3 regions of the Sphingomonas sp. BL-S-28 genome follow, and region 3 is predicted to be linked to each of the others. Evidence: riboswitches for the same ligand, from Rfam matches in the RefSeq annotation. Region 3 holds a riboswitch; each other region holds the start of a gene.
What was found. A riboswitch is a leader RNA that binds a small molecule or an ion and turns the genes downstream of it on or off. The one in region 3 is predicted to bind cobalamin.
Positions count from the first base shown of each region.

Region 1: another riboswitch for cobalamin. It lies ahead of cobW (cobalamin biosynthesis protein CobW); the one in region 3 lies ahead of ACZ1JC_RS01895 (TonB-dependent receptor).
Region 2: another riboswitch for cobalamin. It lies ahead of ACZ1JC_RS14145 (hypothetical protein); the one in region 3 lies ahead of ACZ1JC_RS01895 (TonB-dependent receptor).

Region 1 covers NZ_CM145483.1:1,906,136-1,908,333, forward strand. The annotation lists gene cobN (cobaltochelatase subunit CobN) at 1-303, opposite strand, end outside; gene cobW (cobalamin biosynthesis protein CobW) at 303-1,352, opposite strand; cobalamin riboswitch at 1,552-1,797, opposite strand; gene ACZ1JC_RS08090 (hypothetical protein) at 2,137-2,198, shown strand, end outside.
Region 2 covers NZ_CM145484.1:1,137,897-1,140,094, forward strand. The annotation lists gene ACZ1JC_RS14140 (cobyrinate a,c-diamide synthase) at 1-559, opposite strand, end outside; gene ACZ1JC_RS14145 (hypothetical protein) at 556-1,143, opposite strand; cobalamin riboswitch at 1,343-1,552, opposite strand; cobalamin riboswitch at 1,610-1,818, shown strand; gene ACZ1JC_RS14150 (TonB-dependent receptor plug domain-containing protein) at 2,007-2,198, shown strand, end outside.
Region 3 covers NZ_CM145483.1:424,341-426,538, reverse strand. The annotation lists gene ACZ1JC_RS01900 (prolyl oligopeptidase family serine peptidase) at 1-104, shown strand, start outside; cobalamin riboswitch at 420-663, shown strand; gene ACZ1JC_RS01895 (TonB-dependent receptor) at 839-2,198, shown strand, end outside.

The DNA of each region.
Region 1 (2,198 bases), 600 kb from region 3:
GGCAATCTCGTCGATGCCGTAGCCCCAGTAGCTCTTGCCGCCGAGCAGGATCACGCAGACGAATTTGGCCTTGGCGATCACCTTTTCGACATAGAGGTCGATCGAGTAGGGGTGGCGCAATTGCAGCAGGTTGGCGAGGCGGATGCTGGGTGCGCCTTCCGGCATTCGCGCCGCAGCGCCCGCGAAGCAGGCGAGTTCGCTGTCCGCCACGGTGAGGATCACCATGTCGCCGGGAGACTGGTCGAGGTCGATCGCCTCCTCGCCGCCCGAGATCGTCCCCGGTGTGGCGGACAGCAGGTGCATCAGGCGTCTACAGTACCGAGAACCCCGGCCAGCCCCGCCTCGATGGCAGCGCGGTCCAGCCCCTTCTGGCCGATGACGACAAGCTGGGTGCGGCGCACTTCCTGCGGCAGCCAGGCGCGGTCGTAGAAGTGCTGGATGCGCGGGCCGACGGCCTGCACCACAAGGCGGCTGGGCTTGCCGCCGACCGCGACCATGCCCTTCACGCGCAGAATGTCGTGTTCCGCGATCAGGTCCTTCAGGCGGGCGAGAAGTGCGTCGAGATCGGCTACATCGCCGCCAGAAACCACGAAGCTGTCGAAATCGTCATGGTCGTGGTCCTCGTCCAACCCATCGATGTGGGAGGGGCGGGAATCGAGATCGTCCTCGGCCGCGGCAGTGATGCCCAGCAGCGCGGCGATGTCGACAGCGCCGTGATCGGCGCGCACGATCTTCACGCCGGGGCGTGTCTCGGCCAGCACCAGCGTCTCGACATGGGCGAGGGCATCGGCGTCGACGAGGTCGGTCTTGTTGAGCACGACCATGTCGGCGCAGCCCAGCTGTTCCTCGAACAGTTCTTCCAGCGGGCTTTCGTGGTCCAGCATCGGATCGGCCGCGCGGGCCGCCGCCAGCGCTGCCTCGTCGGTGGCGAAGCGGCCGGCCGCGACGGCATCGGCGTCGATCAGGGCGACCACGCCGTCAACGGTGGCACGGGTGCGGATGTCGGGCCACTGGAAGGCCTTTACCAGCGGCTTGGGTAGGGCAAGGCCGCTGGTCTCGATGATGATGTGATCGGGCTTGTTCTCGCGGTCGAGCAGCTTCTGCATGGTCGGCAGGAAGTCGTCGGCGACGGTGCAGCAGATGCAGCCATTGGCCAGTTCGACGATATCGTCTTCCGGGCAGGCTTCGTCATTGCAGCCCTTCACCAGTTCGCCGTCGACGCCGACATCGCCGAACTCGTTGATGATGAGGGCGAGGCGGCGGCCCTTGGCGTTCTGCAGCAGGTGGCGGATCAGCGTGGTCTTGCCGGCGCCAAGGAAGCCGGTGATGACGGTGGTGGGAACTTTGCTCAACGGTCTTCTCCCGCGCGCCGGTAACTCGAAAACGGGCGGAGCGTCTCGCCGCGTCCGGATGCCCGAAACGCGACGCCCGGCCTGCGACGACGGACAGGCGCGCGCGCCCGACGTGGCATGCCGTTGCGGCCCCGGCCGCATGCATCACGTCGCTCAGACGGAAGAGTTACCGTGCCTTGGCCATTCCCTGGGCCGCGGCAAGAGCGACATCGCGCCGGCAGGTCTCCTGGCTCGCGGGTCATCACGCGATGCACGGCCTTCCCAGGCCCCGCATGATTTAGCGTCCGGCCCAGTGGCTGCGGCGGAAATCGTCGTCCCGCCGCGAATGTGCATCGCGCTCACCGCTTACAGTTGCAGGGACAGCCCCGGAATTGAGCGCAAAACCCGCTCTTACCGTGTTCCCGTATTAAGCCTCTTGCGAGGCACCGGCGCGATCTTGCCCGCCGCCGTTGGAGCGGCAGCAGACAGGCAGGCTCCTAGCCTTCGCGACCATGGCCCGCAAGCCTGCATCCGGACGGCGCATTCGGCTGCGGCATCATTCCGCACCGGCGTTCCGGCGATGCATGGCTATTCCACGTCAGTTTTAGGCTTCGGGCGATTGACTCGACCACCGCCAACGCCTAGCAGCCGAATTTGTGCGAATGGCTCGCAATAGCATGTCGGAAGGTGGTCTACGCGTGAAAACAACGACTTCATCCGGCAAACCATTCGGCCCGAGTCCGGCCGATTTCGCGGCGGTGCTGCGCTTGGCGCGCGTCGCTCGGTAACAGGCAGAACAGGCGCCATGGCATCTTCTGCAACCGGCATTACCAGGACGAACCTAGCAGCCAGGCTGCTGGCGGCGAT
Region 2 (2,198 bases), on a different replicon from region 3:
GGCCGAGGTGCCGCTCCGGCAGGCTAATCGCGGTGTCGCGTGCCATTGCGCCAAGCCAGCGCACGCCGGGGGGCACGCCCTGTTCCAGCATCTCCGCATGGCGCGGGCTGCCCACGCGATTCGCCAGCACGGCGGCCACCGTCACGTCCGGGCGGTAGCTGGCAAGGCCGTGGACCAGCGCACCGAAAGTCTGCGCCATGGCCGAACCGTCGATCACCGCCAGCACCGGCACGCCGAACCGGCGGGCGAGGTCTGCTGCGGAAGGATCGCCGTCGAACAGACCCATCACCCCTTCGATCAGGATCAGGTCGGCCTCTTGCGCGGCTTCGTGCAGCAGGGCGTGGCATTGCGCCTCACCCACCATGAAGAGGTCCAACTGATGCACCGGGGCGCCGCTGGCGGCTTCGAGCACCATGGGGTCCAGAAAGTCCGGCCCGCATTTGAACAGGCGCACGCGCCGCCCTTCGCGGGCGTGGCGGCGGGCGAGGGCGGCCGTGACCAGTGTCTTGCCCTGGCCCGATGCGGGCGCGGCGACCAGCAGCGCCGGGCAGCTGGTCATCGGCTGCGCTGGAGGCGCAAATCGGGACGCGCGCTCACCACCAGTGCCCAGAGCGCGGCGGCAACACCGGCCCACAGCAGCGTGGCCAGCAGGTTGCCGGGGAAATAGCGAACGATGCGCGGCAGGAATCCGGCCAGCGTCGGATCCGCAAAGCGGCCGCCAAGGAAGTAGAACCCGCCGCTCGTCAGCAGGTGCGAGGTGAATGTGGCGGCGACCAGCAGCGCGGCGATCGCGGGCAGGGCGGCAAGGCGATCTCCCCAGCGGGTGGCGGCGAAACGGCCGGCGAACCACAGCACGGCGTGCCCCGGCAGCAGCATCCAGTAGGCGGGCGTGAAGCAGAAGCCCGAACCGCCCAGCACCCGGATTACCACCACGTCAATCGCGAAACCGAGCGTGAACAGCGCGGCGAAGGCGGAAATGCGGCGCACGAAGAAGCCCAGCACGAAGAAGCTGGCAAGGTCTGTATCGGGCAAATGGACCAGGTGGCTCAGCGAATGGCTGCGCGTCACCAGCATGAGCGCGGCCAGCGCGGCGAACACGTAAAGGTCAAGGCGGGCGAAGGCAGGTTTGGCGGCGGCGTTCATGGGCAATGGTCTCCCGGCAAAATGGAAGGAAGGCGCGTGCACGAAAGGTCCCGGGGCGATATCGCCGGGGCGAGTGGATCAGCGGATCGGTGTCATTTCGTACAGGCTCCCTTCGACACGACATGCGGCTTGTCGTCTCGCCAAGGCGGTTCCCGCGATGGAACCCCGCCCCGTCCGCCCGGTACATCCCGCCCGCGCGAAGGATCGACAGCGAAGGGCCGGTTTCCTGACTTGCCGGATCGTCGCGCCTTTCCGCCGCCTTCTCGGATGCCTTTCGGCCCAATGGCATATGGCGGGGCGCATCCCCGGCTACAGTTGCGGGAGCAGTGCCGGCCTGCCGCGAACGTCGCCGCGGCCCCGGGCTTCCCGATTAAGCCCTTTCGGGCACCCCTTGCGCCGCCCCGCCTATGGCACTTTGCGCAAGGGCGCAAGCGTCGCACACTTGCCAGCCGGCTTCCCGCACGATAGTTGCCGCGCCGCGACAGGTTCCCCGCAAGGGGATCAAAAGGGAACACAGGTGTAAGACCTGGGCTGCCCCTGCAACTGTAAGCGGCGAGCCGTTCGGCCATTTCGCCATTGGGGGCCAAGCCATTGAAACCGGCGCAATTCCCGAGAAGGCGGCTGAACCGGCACCGACCCGCGAGCCAGGAGACCTGCCCGTCGCAGTCGTTCTTCGTCCGGACAGGGTGTGCCGGGTGAACGGGGGGATTTCCTCGCGCAACGACAGCCACTGCTCCGCCGGACCAGCGCCGGCGCGGGGTACGCCGTCCGAGCGCCCGGCAGCGATGCCGAGCGCGCGCCCGCGTGTTCTTCGTGCCGCTGCCTTTGGCTGGAGCTTCGACGACTGTATCGAAGGAAATGCCATGAAGTACCCCATTCTCACCGCCGCCAGCCCGCTTGCGCTGGCACTCGTCTCCATCGCCGTCCCCACCGTCGCCCGGGCTGCGGATGCCGCCGATGCCGGAGCTGATTCGGGCGCCGGTGCAGGAGGAGACGGCATCGTCGTCACCGCGCTGCGTACCCCGGTGGAGGCCGACCGCGTCGCCCAGACGATC
Region 3 (2,198 bases):
TGCGTGTGGATTACGACGCCGGCCACGGCATCGGCTCTACCCGCAGCCAACAGGATCGCGAAGCAGCGGACACCTATGCTTTCATCCTTTGGCAGACCACGTAGGCGCTGCAGGCCAGACTTCATAGCCATGGCGCTGCTTGCCCCTGTCGGCTTGGCCGCGTTGGAATCGCCCTACGAGGCGCAACTCGCTGCGAAAATCCAGCCACGGGGCACCGGTCAACGAGAATGTGCCGGACTGGTAGTGCCGCCAGCAGCAATTCGCCCGTAATTGCAGACCTCGCCTTAAGTGCGAGCCAACGGCGGTTGTTCGCCGTCACCAACTGCCCGTTTCCGCGACGAAAAACGTGGGATCGTCACAGCGGCTTGCGTGATGGAGTGATGCAGGATAGCTGGCGCCATCCATTACCTTTAAAAGGCGATGGGTAAGATCGCGCCGGTGCCTCGAAAGAGGCTTAATAGGGAACACGGTGAGAGAGCTTGTCTCTCGAATCCGGGGCTGTCCCTGCAACTGTAAGCGGTGAGCGCGATGTACATTCGCGGCGGGGCAAGGACGCCCGCCGCAGCCACTGGGCCGGACGCTAAACCATGCGAGGCCTGGGAAGGCCGTGCATCGTCGCATTGACCCGTGAGCCAGGAGACCTGCCGGCGTCTGGTCGCTCTCGCTTTGGTCCAGGGGATGGCCGAGGCCCGGTAATTTTTCCGTCTGAGCGACGAACGAGCGGTGAAGGCCGCATCGGTTCGCGTAACGGTCGCCTCGGGCGTCCGGCCGTCGACGCGCGCCGACCGTCGTTGGCGGCACGCCTTCACCCCCAGTCGCAGGCGCCGGGGGAATTTTGATGACTATCTACATGAACGTGCTGCGCGCGGGCCTATTCGTGGGCGCCGCTCTTGTCGGTGCGACAGCCCATGCCGAAGATGCGCCTTCGGCGGGATCGTCCGCCAGTGATTCCGGAAGCGGCGAGGCTGCCGAAATCCTTGTCTTTGGGCGCGGCGAAGCGAAGATCGGCACGGCCCATGCTGCCAGCGAGGGCAGCGTCGGCGGCTCGGACCTGCTCGTTCGGCCTCTGCTACGCGTGGCCGAACTCCTGGAAGCGGTACCGGGGATGGTGGCCGCTCAGCATTCCGGCAGCGGCAAAGCCAATCAGTACTTCCTGCGCGGCTTCAACCTCGATCATGGCACCGATTTCACCACTTACATCGATGGCGTGCAGATGAACCTGCGCACGCACGGGCACGGGCAAGGCTATCTGGAGCTCAACGGCCTGATCCCGGAGATCGTCGCGCGCGAGGATTTCCGCAAAGGCCCCTACAGGGCAGACGGCGGCGATTTCGCGCTGGCCGGCGCGGCCTATATGACCACGATCGACGCTTTCGATCGGCCCTGGCTCTCTGTGGAAGGCGGTTCCTACAAGTCCGGCCGCCTGGCTGCCGGCGGCACGATCAAGGATCTTGGCGGCGGCAATCTCACACTCGTGGGACAGGCCAAGCGCTATGACGGACCATGGGAAGAAGCCGAACACCTGCGCCATTACGCCGGCTTTGCCAAATACTCGATTCCCGTTGGCGAAGGCACGGTTCAGGCCTCGCTCCACGCCTATCACGCGACCTGGCGGCCGACCGAACAGATCCCCGAACGCATCATCGGCTCGGATATCTGCGACGACGTATTCTGTTCGCCCGATCCTTCGGCACGGGGCCGAACGACGCGCTTCGTCGGCAATGTGGGGATCACACAAGCCACGTGGAGCGCGAATGTCTATGCCCAGTATTACGACTGGAACATGTATTCCAACCCGACATACGCCGATCCCGACGGCACCAGCGCCCAGATCGACCAGTTCGACAAACGCTGGGTGACAGGGCTGACGGCCCGCAAGCAATGGCAGATTGCCGACAGTCTGGAACTGTCGGTCGGCACCGAAAATCGCTATGACCATATCGGCAGCGTGGGCGTCAACCGCACATCGAACCGCGAATTCCTCTACTCTCTCGGCCGTTATCATGTCGAGGAACTGTCAGGCGCGCTCTACGGCGAAGCGACGTGGAAGCCGCTGGCCGGTCTGCGCCTGACAGGCGGCCTGCGCGGCGATTACTACCATTACACGGTGCGCGCGCGTGATGCCGCCGCGGCCGATCTTGGCGAAGGCAAGGGCCACGATTCCATCGTTTCGCCGAAGTTATCCGCCGCATACGCAA